DNA from 4 places in the Photobacterium swingsii genome. Region 2 is predicted to be linked to each of the others. Evidence: predicted binding sites of a transcription regulator. Region 2 holds the regulator's gene; each other region holds the start of a gene.
The links. The regulator CRP, encoded in region 2, controls carbon source genes, mostly activating them, when cyclic AMP is high. The targets are predictions, from matches to a motif close to TGTGANNNNNNTCACA.
Positions count from the first base shown of each region.

Region 1: the regulator CRP is predicted to act here: its motif matches at 2,685-2,700, upstream of OCU77_RS25085 (NupC/NupG family nucleoside CNT transporter).
Region 3: the regulator CRP is predicted to act here: its motif matches at 2,675-2,690, upstream of pyrG (glutamine hydrolyzing CTP synthase).
Region 4: the regulator CRP is predicted to act here: its motif matches at 2,309-2,324, upstream of nagE (N-acetylglucosamine-specific PTS transporter subunit IIBC).

Region 1 is NZ_AP024853.1:1,803,389-1,807,597, forward strand. Features, by position in the region: gene OCU77_RS25080 (pullulanase-associated domain-containing protein) at 1-945, opposite strand, end outside; gene OCU77_RS25085 (NupC/NupG family nucleoside CNT transporter) at 1,475-2,668, opposite strand; gene OCU77_RS25090 (manganese-dependent inorganic pyrophosphatase) at 2,990-4,000, opposite strand.
Region 2 is NZ_AP024852.1:265,255-269,463, reverse strand. Features, by position in the region: gene OCU77_RS01245 (phosphoribulokinase) at 1-454, shown strand, start outside; gene OCU77_RS01240 (OsmC family protein) at 550-954, opposite strand; gene crp (cAMP-activated global transcriptional regulator CRP) at 1,227-1,859, shown strand; gene OCU77_RS01230 (hypothetical protein) at 2,082-2,276, shown strand; gene OCU77_RS01225 (DUF1338 domain-containing protein) at 2,353-3,147, opposite strand; gene astD (succinylglutamate-semialdehyde dehydrogenase) at 3,248-4,209, opposite strand, start outside.
Region 3 is NZ_AP024852.1:551,567-555,775, reverse strand. Features, by position in the region: gene eno (phosphopyruvate hydratase) at 1-870, opposite strand, end outside; gene pyrG (glutamine hydrolyzing CTP synthase) at 951-2,591, opposite strand; gene mazG (nucleoside triphosphate pyrophosphohydrolase) at 2,815-3,627, opposite strand; gene relA (GTP diphosphokinase) at 3,717-4,209, opposite strand, start outside.
Region 4 is NZ_AP024852.1:1,027,494-1,031,702, reverse strand. Features, by position in the region: gene glnS (glutamine--tRNA ligase) at 1-300, opposite strand, end outside; gene nagE (N-acetylglucosamine-specific PTS transporter subunit IIBC) at 698-2,191, opposite strand; gene nagB (glucosamine-6-phosphate deaminase) at 2,447-3,247, shown strand; gene nagA (N-acetylglucosamine-6-phosphate deacetylase) at 3,261-4,209, shown strand, end outside.

The DNA of each region.
Region 1 (4,209 bases), on a different replicon from region 2:
GCTGGTTTCATTTAACGACAGTTTGAATGAAGGGCTGTACTCTGTATTGCTATCGCACTGGTATTCATTCTCCCAGTTCCCGTATAACTCGTTGAGTTTGTAGAAGCTATGGATATTTTTCCATGGACTATCTGATGCGATCGTTATCTTTTCAGGTAAAGGGGCGATGACGTTATTTTCATTTTTGTATTTATTAAAGCCACTAAGCACAGCAATAAATGGGGTAGAACTGGCAGCGCTAGAACTGGTTACACTATAGTCGGCTAGTTTAACAATACCGATACCAGGTACTAGCCATAAACCTTGGTTGATATCTACCGTAGTATTTATCGTGCCATAATCTTGTGTCGTGACAGATATAGAAAGGATAAGACGGTAGCGAATATGTAAGGCTTCATAGCTGCCAGTAGTGGTTTTAACGGTTTCAGTACCTTTGTATGACCACTCATATGTATACTCACCATATGCTGGCCCGACATTGGGGGATATTTTTACTTTCATATCATGATAGCCATCACTCCCTTTCATATCGCCAATAACCGCATATTCAGGAAGTAGCAATGCTGGGTTTTCTGATAAATCGACTTCAACTTGATAGTCTTTATTGTCGACAGTAACCTGATTGAGTTTGATACGGTCGATATAGACGGCATTATTTTTCTGGCGTAGCGTCTGCTTATATCCGCTGTGATCCCATGTTAACTCTACACTTTCTTGGCCGTTATTTTTAATAACATTGCTACTCGACAGCGTGATGCTCTCGCTAGAATCAGCAACATCATAACGCCACACTGCGCCACCTTGGGCTGGCAGGTAGGAGTTTGAAAATGCTGTTGATGTGATAGCGGTGGTCGCTGGGGTGGTGCTATCTGTTTTCTCAGAACTGCCGCCACAACCAGCAGCGAGACTCACGACTAAGCAGAGCAAAGCCCTTTTAAGATTCATATCTACATTCCTTACATTAAAACCACTGAAATACAGGGCAATTCACCGTCCTGTTTGGGTGCAAATCCTGTCAGATACCTTGTAATAGTTCACAGCGTAGGTGCTGTATTGAAATGCAATATGTAGATTGGCTTTACTTGTTAAGTTGTTTTGCGTGAATTAAATATGATTGTTTAGCCAATGAGCAGGTTGCTTTGATAGTGACCGAATTTATTGTGAGCAATGCATTCTTGAGCAAACTTATCTGCCACGTCAATGAGTTAGGGAGTTCTTACAAGCGGAAATTGACTTTTATCTCACACGGTGGTTAACAATATATGCGTAAGTAGCATATTGGTTACCGCGCGGTAACATTCAGCTTATTTTTTGAATTGTACGAAATTGGAGATATGTAGGCGGATAGATATAAGAGAGCCATGAGTAATTAAGTCTTTGACAGCCGATGAATACAACAAAGCCGACATAAGCCGGCTTTGTTAGTGTGATACATTCAACGCGAATGCTTGATGGTGAGTAGGGGGAGACTGCGTTAAGCCATCATAATGTTAGCGATCATTGCAGACAGGATACTGACTAAGGTTGAACCATACAGTAAGCGTAAGCCGAAGCGCGCGACAAGGTTACCTTTTTCTTCGTTCACCCCTTTGACGGCACCTGCAATAATACCGATAGAGCTAAAGTTAGCGAATGACACCAAGAAAATCGAAATTGTACCAATCGTATGGGCAGATAGTGTATCTAGCTGCTCTTGTAGTGCCATCATAGCGACAAACTCATTCGAAACTAGTTTAGTTGCCATAATACTACCTGCTTGTAGTGCTTCGCTGGCTGGAATACCCATCAACCAAGCAACAGGGTAAAAGACGTAACCAATCAGATCTTGGAAGCTAATACCCAGTGCAACCGTAAAGCCCTTGTTGATCATGGCAATCAGTGAAATAAAGCCAATCAGCATTGCTGCAACGATTACGGCGACTTTAAAGCCTGTTAGGATATATTCGCCAAGCATTTCAAAGAAAGTAACGCGCTCGCCTTCTGCTTCTGCCACCATATCATCAAAGTTTTCTTCTGCTTCATGATCGTATGGATTGATGATAGACAGAATAATGAAGGTGCTAAACATGTTTAAAAATAGCGCCGCAACCACATATTTGGGTGCGATTAGCTGCATGTAAGAACCAACAATCGACATAGATACAGTCGACATCGCCGTTGCTGCTAAGGTGTACATACGACGCTCGGACATTTTGCCTAAAATAGCTTTGTAGGTAATAAAGTTTTCAGATTGGCCAACCATCAAGGCGCTGATGGCATTGAAAGATTCTAGCTTGCCCATACCATTAATTTTCGAGAGTAAGTAACCAATGGCGCTGATCACAATAGGAAGCACTTTAATATGCTGTAAAATACCGATTAGTGCAGAAATAAAGACAATAGGCATTAAGACTTGTAAGAAGAAGTCGAAACCCCCTTCATTAATTAGCCCACCAAAGACGAAATTCGTCCCTTCTGCGGCAAAAGCCATTAGGCCGTTAAAACCTTCAGCGAACTCGGTAACGATACCTGTACCCGCAGATGAATTGAGTAAGAAGTAAGCTACGCTCATTTCAATAACGAGTAGCTGGATGATATAGCGGAGTTTAATGTTTTTACGATCTTTACTCGCTAATAATGCAAGAACGGCGACGACGGCAAGACCAAAGATAAAATGTAAGTAGGGCATGGGTGTATGTACCATTTGTGATTATTCTCAAATTCTATGTGTATGCTCCCATCTGAATTACCTCTTTAGGGTGACTTGAATCTCATTTATTGAACTGGTTTGTATTGATTTTTTAGCTGATAACTAATTGTGTTGAAAGGATTTTAAGAAATTTTATTCATGCTTATCTAAATAAATTGCACAAGCATTAATAATGAAACCTGATTTTCGATGAATGGAGCATGCTTAAGGTGAATGTGTTGAATAGGGTATTGGCAAGAGCAATAAAATGCCCTTCACAACAAATGTTATGAAGGGCGTTGGGGTATGTGAAATCTGGTATTAATTTGCTTCTACGGCTTTTTGAATGGCTGGGCCAATTTGACGCTTACGTGATGTCACACCCTCTAGAATTAACCACTTCTCTTGAGATTGTCCTTTAAATGCAGCGCTGGCAATCTTTTGATCAGCGCTGTCAATCCATAAAAGGTTGGCACGCTTGTGTTTGGTATCAATTACAGAGAAGAAGAGATGATCTAACCCCGCTTCTTTTTTATAGGCTTTCATTGCCGCAATAAATTCAGATTTTCTGTCTAACAGTTGTTGAGCTGTAATGGTTTCCGCCACACCAATCCCGACTTTTTTACCGCCGTAAGCGAAGTTTTTATAATCTAACGTCAGAATATCAGCGGCACTGACATGGCTTAGGTCAGATTTGGCTTCCAGCATTTTTTCGCCAAATGCGTTGATGTCTTTAATACCTGCAAGTTTCGCTAGTTTCTCTGCATAGCTACGATCGTATTGCGTTGTCGTTGGCGAACGGAACACCATGGTGTCAGATAAAATGCCACCTAGTGTTGTACAGGCTATATTAGCGGGAAGATCGATACCAAGTGTTTCAGCATGGTTTGCAAGAATCGTTGCTGCCGATCCCCAAGGGCGAATATCAATAGCCGCTACTTGTGTCATGTTTACTGGGTTACCGCCAATAGCGTGGTGATCAACAATAGCGACAATATTCTTTGCATCTATTGAGGAATGAAGTTGCGTCTGCTGGTTAAAATCCACTAAACCAAATTGTTGAGCTGATACATCTTTCAGTAATTTTGGAGCTGTAGTTTGGCAGTGCTCAAGCACAAAGTGACTTTCTGGGTTGATATCTTCAGGAACGGCTGCTGTACCACCATAGATGTGCGCCGCTGCAATAGCTGATGTAACGGTGTCAGTATCAGGACTTAAGTGACCCGTCCAAACAAGGTTATCAGTGTTATTTACTTGGGGTGTTGTGAGGTCAAAAGCCATGCTAGATGCGCTGATCATAGAAAGTAGCACAGCGAGGTAACGTCGTTTCATAATTTAATCCATTATTGTTTTCGCTGTGATTCATAGTGATAGAGACATATGAGCGCACATAATGGCATTTGTATGTTCTGCGAGTGAAATCAAAACAATAGCCTGACTAAAATAGGAAATAAGACTAGTTTGACTAACTCTATTAATATTTACTTACGCTTCTCTTTAGTGAATAGATTATTTACTGGAAGGATAATTCACTGTAATGC
Region 2 (4,209 bases):
TGAAACCAATGTTGCGCAGCATGTTGATCTCTTGATTGGCATGGTACCAATCGTCAACTTAGAGTGGATTCAAAAAATTGTTCGTGACACCCGTGACCGCGGTCATTCTCGTGAAGCTGTAATGGAATCTATTGTGCGCTCGATGGATGATTACCTCAATTACATCACGCCGCAGTTTTCACGGACTCATATTAACTTCCAGCGTGTTCCCACCGTGGATACCTCGAACCCACTTAGCGCCAAAGGGATCCCGAGTTTAGATGAAAGCTTTGTGGTGATCCGTTTTCGTGGGATCAAGAATGTCGACTTCCCGTACTTATTGTCGATGATCCAAGGCTCATTCATGTCACGCCACAATACCTTGGTGGTACCGGGCGGCAAAATGAGCTTTGCGATGGAGCTAATAATGCGTCCTCTGATCCAGCAGCTGATTGAAACAGGGAAAATCGGCTAGTCGCGGTTTAATTGCCGTGTGAAACAAATAACAGCAAAACGGAGACCTCAAGTCTCCGTTTTTATCATGCTGCTACAGTTTACCTAGCAATAGATTTATGCGGCGATCACTTCGTATGAATGCGTCAATTCAACCCCTTCACCCAGCATCAAACAAACCGAACAATATTTCTCGAGCGAATTAGCGACGGTTGTTGCCACCAAGGCTTCATCAAGATCATGTCCCGTCACCACAAAATGCAAATTTGCCGAGGTAAAAATACGTGGGGCTGTCTCGCGGCGCACCGAGGAAATTTGTGCTTCGCAGCCCGTGATACGTTGATCTGCAGATTGTAAACCATCAACAACATCGACCGAACTACAACCACCAGCCGCCATCAAAACCAACTCCATTGGACTGGGTGCTTTTTCGCCACCATTGCCGTCCATCACCACACTATGACCCGAATTTGACTGGGCAAGAAAAGTCATTCCTTCTACCCATTTCACACGTGATTGCATTGCTTTCTCCTTAGTGTTTTGGCGTCAATTCTGCATAATCTAACAACCGTGTGATCATGTGCACACTTATGAGTACAAAATGACGATTTCAGATAGATCAATATCAAGAAATGCCCACCGAAAAAAGTTAAACTCTCAATTAATTATTCAAGTGAGCTTGCAGCCCAGCGGCTGACTTAATATCCTAACCAGCGAGCAATTCTATTGTTAAGCCCAGACTGAAATTATAGGGATGTCGTTGTTGGGCAACAAACGCAGAGGAAGTTAGTAATATGGTTCCAGGTAAACCTCAAACAGATCCAACACTAGAGTGGTTTCTTTCACATTGCCACATTCACAAGTACCCATCAAAAAGCACTTTGATTCATGCGGGTGAGAAAGCGGAAACTCTCTACTATATTGTAAAAGGTTCTGTTGCTGTTCTTATCAAGGATGAAGAAGGCAAAGAGATGATTCTTTCTTACCTAAACCAAGGTGACTTCATCGGTGAACTTGGCCTTTTCGAAGAAGGTCAAGAACGTACAGCTTGGGTTCGTGCGAAGACACCTTGTGAAGTTGCTGAGATTTCATTTAAGAAATTCCGTCAGCTAATCCAAGTTAATCCAGACATCTTGATGCGCTTGTCTGCACAGATGGCAACTCGCCTTCAAGTAACAAGCCAAAAAGTGGGCGACCTTGCGTTCTTAGACGTAACGGGTCGTATTGCACAGACGCTACTTAACCTAGCGAAACAACCTGATGCAATGACGCACCCAGACGGTATGCAAATCAAGATCACCCGTCAAGAAATCGGTCAAATCGTAGGTTGTTCACGTGAAACCGTTGGTCGTATCTTGAAGATGCTTGAAGAACAGAACCTGATTTCTGCACACGGTAAAACTATCGTGGTATACGGTACTCGTTAATCTGTTGATTTATCGATTATCACTAGAAAAAAGCCGCTTTTGCGGCTTTTTTTATATCGGAAAAACACCATACCTATGGCGTATATCTAAATCCAAATTTGCTAACCTTGTCACTGATTCTTCACTTGCTAACTACGCCACCTTTGCTACATTGTGCATAACAGACGTCGATGGACGACGTCACCTCTTCCCCGACAAAATCGGCATCATGGAGTTCGTGATATGGATATCGAACGTTTTTCTCCGTACAACACTAACACCCCACCACCGAGCGTGATTGCCCCACTACCCACAACTGTTGAGATGACAGGGTTCAGTGGCCAACGTCACTTTCTCGAACAACATATCTCATTAGCGAATACGCCGCAGCGCCAAGAAGGCTCGCAGTGGTCACCGCCTTTAGAAAGCCTGTATTAAGCCACAGATAGAACAAAGGCCATGCTATCAACATGACCTCTGCGTGAAACGCTGGGATTGGCCGGAACATTGCACTCTAGCTGTCGGTACTTTCAAAGATCTTATCCGCCGACGCAGCGACAAATCCGGTATAAAGCTCACCATCGGCTTGCGGGTAGCGCTTGGCAAATTCATAAAAACCACCAGGGATCGTTTTTACCCCATCTAAAAAAGCGACAGGGACTTTATCTGCCATGGTAGAAGACTGCTCTAACATCTCTTCAGGACTGCCTTTCACTTCTCCACCCGATACATTGATGGCAAAGCCATTATGTGCCAATAAGTGATTCACCTCGGCCACTTCAGTAAATTGTTCTAGTTGGTTAATGCTAACCGTAAAGTGATTCGCGCCAAAGCCATGCGCCGCTAACCACCCTGCATATTCACTCTCTGCGGCTAACATCTCATACGTTTCAAAATCAATGTCCCACAAACGGCCGCCATACAAGAAGGCAGGATCTTTCACCGCTTGCTCTGGCACTTGATCAATCAAACTACGTACCGATTGCTGCAATAATGAGGAACACTGACCCACCAATAGCTCACTAATAAACACTTTTGGCGCCGCAGGGTTTGGGTGTTCAAAATGCTCAGCGTAGAGTTTTTTAGACTCAAAATGGTAAGTGCCACAAGGTTTGTAACCAATCGCAATAAAGGGTGCGGCTAGCACATCCAGTCCGACTTTCGGTAAGTTAAATGTGCGCAACGCAATATGGTCATTCAGTAGCGGCTCATCTTCGGTCAGTAATGTATGTACTTGATCCGCTGATGGGCACAGGCGTTGAATATAGTCTTGCCATAAGTTGTTAAACAGTTGCTCTACTCTTTCCATGTTGAGATGCTCCCCGCTGGTGATGGATGTAGAAGTGCCCTGATTCGACCTAATCAGTATGGCACTTCTTTTTTAGTTTGATGATGTCTGCTCAACTTGCTTACAAAGTAATACCTGGCGATAGCTGTGCAGGTAGCTCAGCTTGTTCACCCTCCATCGATGCCATAGGGTACGCACAGTAGTCAGCGGCATAGTAAGCACTCGGACGTAAGTTACCTGATGCGCCAGGACCACCAAATGGAGCATCCCCACTCGCACCAGTCAGCTGACGGTTACGGTTCACTATGCCTGCACGGATATGGTCAATAAAATATTGCCACTCACTATCATCGGTGGAGATCAAACCAGCCGATAAGCCGTAGCGGGTATTATTTGCCAAGGTAACGGCTTGGGCTAAATCCTCGTAACGTACGACTTGCAATAATGGACCAAAGTATTCTTCATCAGGCAAGTCAGCAATGGCACTCACTTCAATGATGGCCGGTGAGACAATCGCCCCTTGACCACGTTTCGCTTCAAGCAGAACCTCTCCCCCAAGGCGCACCAAATTCGCTTGCGCGGCAATAATGCCATCAGCAGCTTGTATTGATATTTGTGGCCCCATAAAAGGCTGAGGATCAGCAAATGGCCCATCAATGCGTAGCTGCGCCGTTGCTTCAACTAAGCGCGCAACAATGGCATCACCCACTTCACCTTTGGGTAAATACAAACGGCGGGCACAGGTACAACGCTGGCCAGCGCTAATGAACGCTGATTGAATTATGGTGTATACCGTGGCTTCCACATCACCGTGGGCATTTGAAATCACCATAGGGTTATTGCCGCCCATCTCCAATGCCAACATTTTGCCGGGTTGCCCTGCAAATTGGCGATGAAGAATGTGTCCCGTATTCGCACTCCCCGTGAACAGCAAGCCATCAATCCCTGTTGAACTCGCCAGCGCTTCACCGGTTGGGCGAGAGCCTTGCACTAGGTTAATCACACCTGCGGGTAAGCCAGCTTGTTGCCATAGCTTCATGGCCACTTCCGCCGTTTTAGGCGTTAATTCAGATGGCTTAAATA
Region 3 (4,209 bases), 290 kb from region 2:
GATAGAAACGATAGGGAATTTGTTAGCTAGTTCAGCTAGGTAGTGGTTGAACTCTTCAGAAGAGAAAGTCTTACCTTCGCCTTTCATGTTGTAGATGCCAGCTTCTTTGTCGAAGAACTCAGATGCAGCACAGTCCATAGCAAGAGTAACGTCTTTACCTAGCTCGTAACCAGCAGCAGCAACAGCTTCTGCGATAACTTCTAGAGCTTCAGCGTTAGATTTAAGGTTAGGAGCGAAACCACCTTCGTCACCAACTGCAGTGCTGTAGCCTTTAGACTTAAGAACTTTAGCTAGGTTGTGGAATACTTCAGCACCGATGCGTAGACCTTCTTTAAGAGTTTTAGCGCCAACTGGTTGGATCATGAACTCTTGGATGTCAACGTTGTTATCAGCGTGCTCACCACCGTTGATGATGTTCATCATAGGTAGAGGCATAGAGAATTGACCAGCAGTACCGTTTAGCTCAGCGATGTGCTCGTAAAGAGGCATGCCTTTAGCCGCTGCAGCAGCTTTAGCGTTCGCTAGAGAAACAGCAAGGATAGCGTTAGCACCGAATAGAGATTTGTTCTCAGTGCCGTCTAGGTCGATCATGATTTGGTCGATGTCAGCTTGTGCTTTCGCATCTTTGCCAACTAGTGCTTCAGCGATTGGGCCGTTTACAGCTTCAACTGCTTTAAGAACACCTTTACCTAGGAAACGTGCTTTGTCACCGTCACGTAGCTCAAGAGCTTCGCGAGAACCAGTAGATGCGCCAGATGGAGCTGCCGCCATACCAACGAAACCGCCTTCTAGGTGTACTTCAGCTTCAACAGTTGGGTTACCGCGTGAATCGATGATTTCACGACCTAGAACTTTAACGATCTTAGACATTATGTTTCCTCTTGCTTTATCTTCAAAATAAAAAGCTAAAAAATAGCAGTAGCATCCCCCGCTACTGCTACCAGTAATCCTTACTTATTAAGCTCACCACGTAGGTTTGAACCTGCCGCTTTTACAAAGCCTTCGAATAGTGGGTGACCATCGCGAGGCGTTGAGGTGAACTCAGGGTGGAATTGAGCAGCCACGAACCATGGGTGGTTCGGGATTTCAATGATTTCCACCAGTTTCTTATCTGCAGACAGACCAGAAACTTTCAAACCTGCTTTCTCTAGTTTAGGAAGTAGGTTGTTGTTTACTTCGTAGCGGTGACGGTGACGTTCGTGCACTGTTGGGCTGTTGTATAGCTCACGTGCTTTTGAACCGTCCGCTAGATGACATAGCTGAGAACCAAGGCGCATTGTGCCACCTAGGTCTGATTTTTCAGTACGCTCTTCAACGTTACCTTCACCATCAACCCATTCAGTGATTAGACCAACAACTGGGTTTTTAGTTTCTTCGTTAAATTCCGTTGAGTGCGCATCCGCCAGACCCGCAACATTACGTGCGAATTCAATCAGTGCCACTTGCATACCCAGACAGATGCCTAAGTATGGAATTTTGTTTTCACGAGCGTATTGTGCTGTACGGATTTTACCTTCAACACCACGACCGCCGAAACCACCTGGTACTAGGATTGCGTCCAGACCCTCTAGTACTTCTGTGCCTTTAGACTCAACGTCTTGTGAATCAACATATTTGATTTTCACAGATAGACGGTTCTTAAGACCAGCGTGTTTTAATGCTTCGTTTACTGATTTGTAAGCATCAGGTAGTTCGATGTACTTACCAACCATACCGATAACTACTTCATCAGTAGGGTTTGCTTCTTCGTAGATTACTTGTTCCCACTCAGACAGATCAGCTTCTGGCGCTGTGATGCCGAAACGCTGACAAACTAGGTCATCCAAACCTTGAGCTTTGATCAGTTGTGGGATCTTGTAGATTGAATCTACGTCTTTCATTGAGATAACAGCTTTTTCTTGAACGTTACAGAAAAGTGCAATCTTTGCACGCTCATTCGCTGGGATCATACGGTCAGAACGACATACTAGGATGTCAGGCTGAATACCGATAGAAAGTAGTTCTTTTACAGAGTGCTGAGTTGGCTTAGTTTTCACTTCGCCTGCAGCTGCAAGGTAAGGAACAAGTGTCAGGTGCATGAACATAGTGTTCTCGCGACCTTGTTCTACCGCTAACTGACGAATCGCTTCCATGAATGGTAGTGATTCGATATCACCAACAGTACCACCCACTTCTACGATAGCCACATCGTGGCCTTCTGCACCTGCAATAACGCGCTCTTTGATCGCGTTAGTAATGTGTGGGATAACCTGAATCGTTGCACCTAGGTAATCACCACGGCGCTCTTTACGAAGTACGTCCGCGTACACGCGACCCGCTGTAAAGTTATTACGCTTGGTCATTTTGGTACGAATGAAACGTTCGTAGTGACCAAGGTCAAGGTCGGTCTCTGCACCGTCTTCCGTAACGAATACCTCACCGTGTTGAATTGGGCTCATTGTGCCTGGGTCAACGTTGATGTAAGGGTCTAGCTTCATCATAGTCACTTTAAGACCACGTGCTTCTAGAATAGCCGCTAGAGATGCAGCAGCAATACCTTTACCTAGAGAGGAAACAACCCCGCCCGTAACAAAAATGTAATTCGTTGTCATATTTAACCTGGAAGATTGGTGTAGAGGATATAAAAACTATCTGGACGGAGAACAATGATACCAGACACCTTTTATCGCCACAACGTGAAAACTATCACAGCAATCATGAGTATTATTTGTTTCAAATCAATTATACGAGTTGCACAAACTGTTCGTGTAAAATAACAACAAAAGTATTCACTGGAAGCATATTCTAGCAGCCAGCATTAACCGCATAATTTGATTAACTATTCGCCTTTTCGCGCTGTTTCACCTGATCCCAAATGCCATCGAGTTTTTCCAATGAACACTCTTCAAGCCGTAGACCTTGTTCTAGCACACTTTCTTCCACTTGGCGAAATCGACGCTCGAATTTTTTGTTTGCTAACTGCAATGCTTGCTCAGGGTTTACTTTGAGGTGGCGACTTAAATTGACGGAAGCAAACAACAAATCTCCCATTTCTTCGGCAATTTTGCTCTGATCAGGTTCAACTTGGATAACTTCGTCAAGCACCTCATCAATTTCTTCTTTGACCTTATCCACCACAGGCCCAAGGGTATCCCAATCAAAACCATGCTTGGCACAGCGACGCTGAATTTTATCCGCACGGCTAAGTGCAGGTAGCGCTAATGGGATATTCGCTAGCACACTGGTATCTTCACCTTTTAACGCACGCTCTTTGGCTTTCTCTGCTTCCCAGTTCGCGTTAATTTCAGCATCGTTAGCAAATTCTTTTTCACTAAAAACATGAGGGTGACGGCGAGTCAGCTTTTCATTCAGCCCAGCCACGACATCATCAAAATCAAAGAGTCCCTGCTCTTTTGCCATTTGGCTGTAAAATACTACTTGGAATAACAAATCACCCAATTCCGCTTTCACTTCTTGCCAATCTTGCTGATGGATTGCATCCGCCACTTCATAGGCTTCTTCAATGGTGTGCGGCACAATTGAATCAAACGTCTGCTTAATATCCCACGGGCAACCTTTGTTCGGATCACGTAACGTCGCCATAATTTCAAGTAGTTGCGCGATTGCTGCAGGGTTCATTTTTTCCATGTTTCTCTCACTTAACAAAACGGGAAGCACTGAGGCTTCCCGTTATTTATTTGATGATACAGTGCTGACGCTAGACCAAATTAATCTAATTAGTACAAGCGCTTAGCTTCAGCAACATCTTTCACTTGCTCTAGGCGCTTAAGGACCTTACTGAGCACTTCTAGATCCGTTAGCTCAAGCTCAAAATCCATGATCGACATTTGTTTCTTGTAGTCGATACGGCTCTTCATGCCCGAGACTTTGGTTTTCTCGTTGGCTAACGTATTGGTCAACTCTTTGATCAAACCGTTACGTTCAGAGGCAATAACACGCACGGTAATATTGTAGTTGCCAACAAACCCACCGCCCCAAACCGTTTGGATCAAACGCTCTGGCGCATGATGGCGCAACTCATCAAGCTGCTCACAATCACTGCGGTGGACCGAAATACCACGCCCTTGGGTGACAAAACCTGTGATGTCATCACCCGGGATCGGCTGACAACAACGCGCTAAATGCGTCATTAAGTTGTCTACCCCTTCCACCACTACGGCATCACGCTGTGGTTTTTGCGTGCTGGTGCTGCTCTTTTCGCTCGCTTCA
Region 4 (4,209 bases), 760 kb from region 2:
TGAGTAACAAATCTCACCACTCCACTCGAAGCCTAACCAGTTAACATCGTTCTTAATAGACTCAACGTACTCGATGTCTTCTTTCTCAGGGTTAGTATCATCAAAACGAAGATTACATTGTCCCTGGTAGTCCTGAGCGATACCGAAGTTCAAACAAATAGATTTAGCATGGCCGATATGCAGGTAACCGTTCGGCTCCGGCGGGAATCGGGTATGGACGTTTGAATGTTTGCCACTGTCTAAATCCGCATCAATAATTTGGCGGATAAAGTTTGATGGACGAGCTTCAGATTCACTCATCAATTAGACCTCGTATGCTTACAGGATTTTTGAGCCTTCTATGATCCATAAATATGGCTCACTACTCAACAAATAGTATGCATTGTTTGTTGATATGGATAAAAAAACCCCGCAAAAGCGGGGCTAATACAATACATAATTTTATCACAGTGCCAACTTAGCACCAATAAACAACATTCCACTCAGGAGTCCACATGGGATTGAGGACAACCTGCCCTTGAAAAACAAGGAGAAGTCACCGAAATAACTTCTGCTATTTATCATTTTTCTCATGGTTTGCTGCACCCTCCATGATAAATACAGAAGTCATCTTCTTCGCGTATTACGTTTTTTACTTAAAACATCGGCCTCAAAAGAGGCCGATAGATAATTAATTCTTACTTAGCTGTCGAAGAGACTAAGGCAGTTTTACTGCAGATAGATCTTCTGATGCAGGGATTTTTTTCATTTCGCCCGCAACGATTTCAGCTAGAGGGCCTAGGATAACTTGTAGGTTGTTTGAACCTAGTTTAACCACACCCATTGCACCTAGTGCTTTCAATGTTTTCTCATTCGCTAGGCTGCTGTCTTTAAGAGTCAGACGTAGACGAGTGATACATGCATCGATGTTTTCTAGGTTACCGTGACCACCCAGAGCTTTAAGGTACTGCTTAGCCAGCTCACCAGTTTCTTTAGAACCAGTTACACCAGAAGACTCTTCTACATCGTCGTCTTCACGACCAGGCGTCTTAAGATTGAACTTAACGATAGCTGTGCGGAAGATTACATAGTAAAGACCGAAGAAGACTAGACCTTGTACAATTAGCATGTACCAGTTAACTGCTAGTGGGTTACGAGTAGATAGAACCATATCCACTAGACCTGCAGAGAAACCGAAGCCTGCAATCCACTGCATAGATGCAGCGATGTATACAGATAGACCAGCAAGTGCTGCGTGAACTACGTATAGCGCAGGTGCTAGGAACATGAATGCGAATTCTAGCGGCTCAGTTACACCAGTGAAGAATGAAGCGAAACCTGCAGCAATCATGATAGATGCTACTTTTTCTTTGTTCTTCGCTTTAGCCGTGTGGTACATCGCAAGTGCAGCACCAGGTAGGCCAAACATCATGATAGGGAAGAAACCAGCTTGGTACATACCTGTAACACCTACAGTTGCAGTACCTTCAGCGATAGATTTCGCACCACCAAGGAAGTTAGGGATATCGTTAATACCCGCTACGTCAAACCAGAATACTGAGTTTAGTGCGTGGTGAAGACCAACAGGGATCAGTAGGCGGTTGAAGAATGCGTAGATACCAGCACCTAGCTCACCCATACCTTGAATTGTTTCACCAAAGTTTACTAGACCACCGTAAACTGCAGGCCAGATGTACATAAGTACGAAAGCAATAAAGATACCAGCGAAAGACGTTAGGATAGGAACCAAACGCTTACCAGAGAAGAATGCTAGTGCTTTGTGAAGTTCTACAGCAGAGAAACGGTTGTAGATTTCAGCAGAAGTGATACCAACTAAAATACCAACGAATTGGTTGTTGATTTTACCGAAAGCGGCAGGAACTGCATCAGGTGCAATACCTTGAATCTGTGCAACAGCGCCCGGAGAAAGCAGCGTTGTTACTACTAAGAAGCCAACAAAACCAGAAAGTGCTGCAGCACCGTCTTTATCTTTAGACATACCATACGCAACACCAATTGCGAATAGCACTGACATGTTGTCGATAATCGCCGCACCAGCTTTAATCAAAAATGCTGCTAGTGCACTGTTACCGCCCCAAGCTACCGGGTCAATCCAGTAACCAATACCCATTAAAATAGCTGCGGCAGGCAGTGTGGCGACTGGCACCATCAATGCTTTACCTACTTTTTGAAAATATCCAAGAATATTCACCCTTAGTTCCCCCTATGGTTTTCTTAGATGTAATTTAGATAACTTATTTTGCTATCCGATTTAGTCCTTTGCAGTTTAAGAAATTAATTTCGCCCCGCAAATTAAAACGTTATCATTTGTGATCTTTATCACCTGTAGAGACAAGATCTAGGCGATTTTGCTAGCTCGATCATAAAACTTATTTTATCATTCGAAACAAAGGCAAGAAGCCGCTAAGATTTTTACCGTATTATCTATCTTGAATGAGGTGTCACTGTGAGACTAATCCCGCTTAATAACGCTAAAGATGTAGGTTTGTGGTCAGCGCGCCATATCGCTGATTCTATTAACAAATTTCAGCCAACTGCGGAGCGTCCATTTGTTCTTGGCTTACCAACAGGTGGTACACCACTGACAACTTATAAGCGCTTAATTGAACTTTATGAAGCAGGCGAAGTAAGTTTCAAGCATGTTGTTACTTTCAATATGGACGAATACATCGGCATCTCAGCTGATCACCCTGAGTCTTACCGTAGTTTTATGTACGGTAACTTCTTCAATCATATTGATATTCAAGAAGAAAACATCAATCTTCTGAATGGTAATACTGATGACCACGAAGCAGAATGCCAACGTTACGAAGACAAAATTAAGTCTTACGGTCGCATCAACCTATTCATGGGTGGCGTAGGTAACGACGGTCATATCGCATTTAACGAGCCAGCATCATCGCTATCTTCTCGTACTCGCATCAAAACACTAACTCAAGACACACGTATCGCTAACTCTCGTTTCTTCGATGGCGATATCGAACAAGTACCTAAATATGCACTAACAATTGGTGTTGGTACGCTACTTGATTCAGCTGAAATCATGATCCTGGTAACAGGCCACAATAAAGCACAAGCATTAGAAGCTGCTGTTGAAGGCTCTGTAAACCACCTATGGACAGTATCTGCACTTCAACTTCACCCTAAATCACTGATTGTTTGTGATGAGCCTGCAACGCAAGAGCTTAAAGTGAAGACAGTAAAATACTTCCAAGAGCTTGAAGCTGAAAATATTAAAAACCTTTAATAAGGAAACGTTCATGTACGCGCTTACCAATTGCCGCATTTTTACCGGTAGCGATGTGCTGAATAACCACGCCGTCATCATTGACGGCGTGAACATTCACGCTGTATGCCCTGTTACCGAGCTTCCTCAAGATATTAAAACCGTTGATTTAGATGGCGCAGAACTAACGCCTGGCTTTATTGATCTACAGCTAAATGGCTGTGGTGGCGTAATGCTTAATGATGAAATCAACGCTGATACCATTCACACCATGCACCTTGCTAACCTGAAATCAGGTTGTACTAGCTTTTTGCCAACCCTGATCACTTCATCAGACGCTGACATGAAAGCTGCTATTGCTGCAGAACGTGAATACCAAAGCAAATACAACAATCACTCTTTAGGCCTACACCTTGAAGGTCCTTACCTAAACGTGATGAAAAAAGGCATTCACAGTGTTGACCATATTCGTCGTTCTGATGACGAAATGATCAAAACTATCTGTGATAACGCCGATGTTGTAACTAAAGTGACCCTAGCACCAGAACAAAACCCACACGAGCACATTGAGCAACTCGTAGAAGCTGGGATTGTTGTTTCTGCAGGCCACACGAATGCAACTTATGTTGAAGCTCGCCAAGGCTTTGCTGCTGGTATTACATTTGCCACTCACTTATTCAATGCAATGACCCCAATCGCTGGCCGTGAACCTGGTATGGTGGGTGCCATTTATGACACGCCTGAAGTATACACAGGCATCATTGCTGATGGCTTCCATGTCGATTATGCCAATATTCGTATGGCCCATCGCATGAAAGGTGAGAAATTAGTCCTAGTTACTGATGCAACTGCACCTGCAGGAGCAGACATGGATCACTTTATTTTTGTCGGTAAGAAAGTATATTATCGTGATGGCAAGTGCGTTGATGAAAATGGCACACTTGGCGGTTCGGCGCTGACAATGATAGAAGCAGTAGAAAATA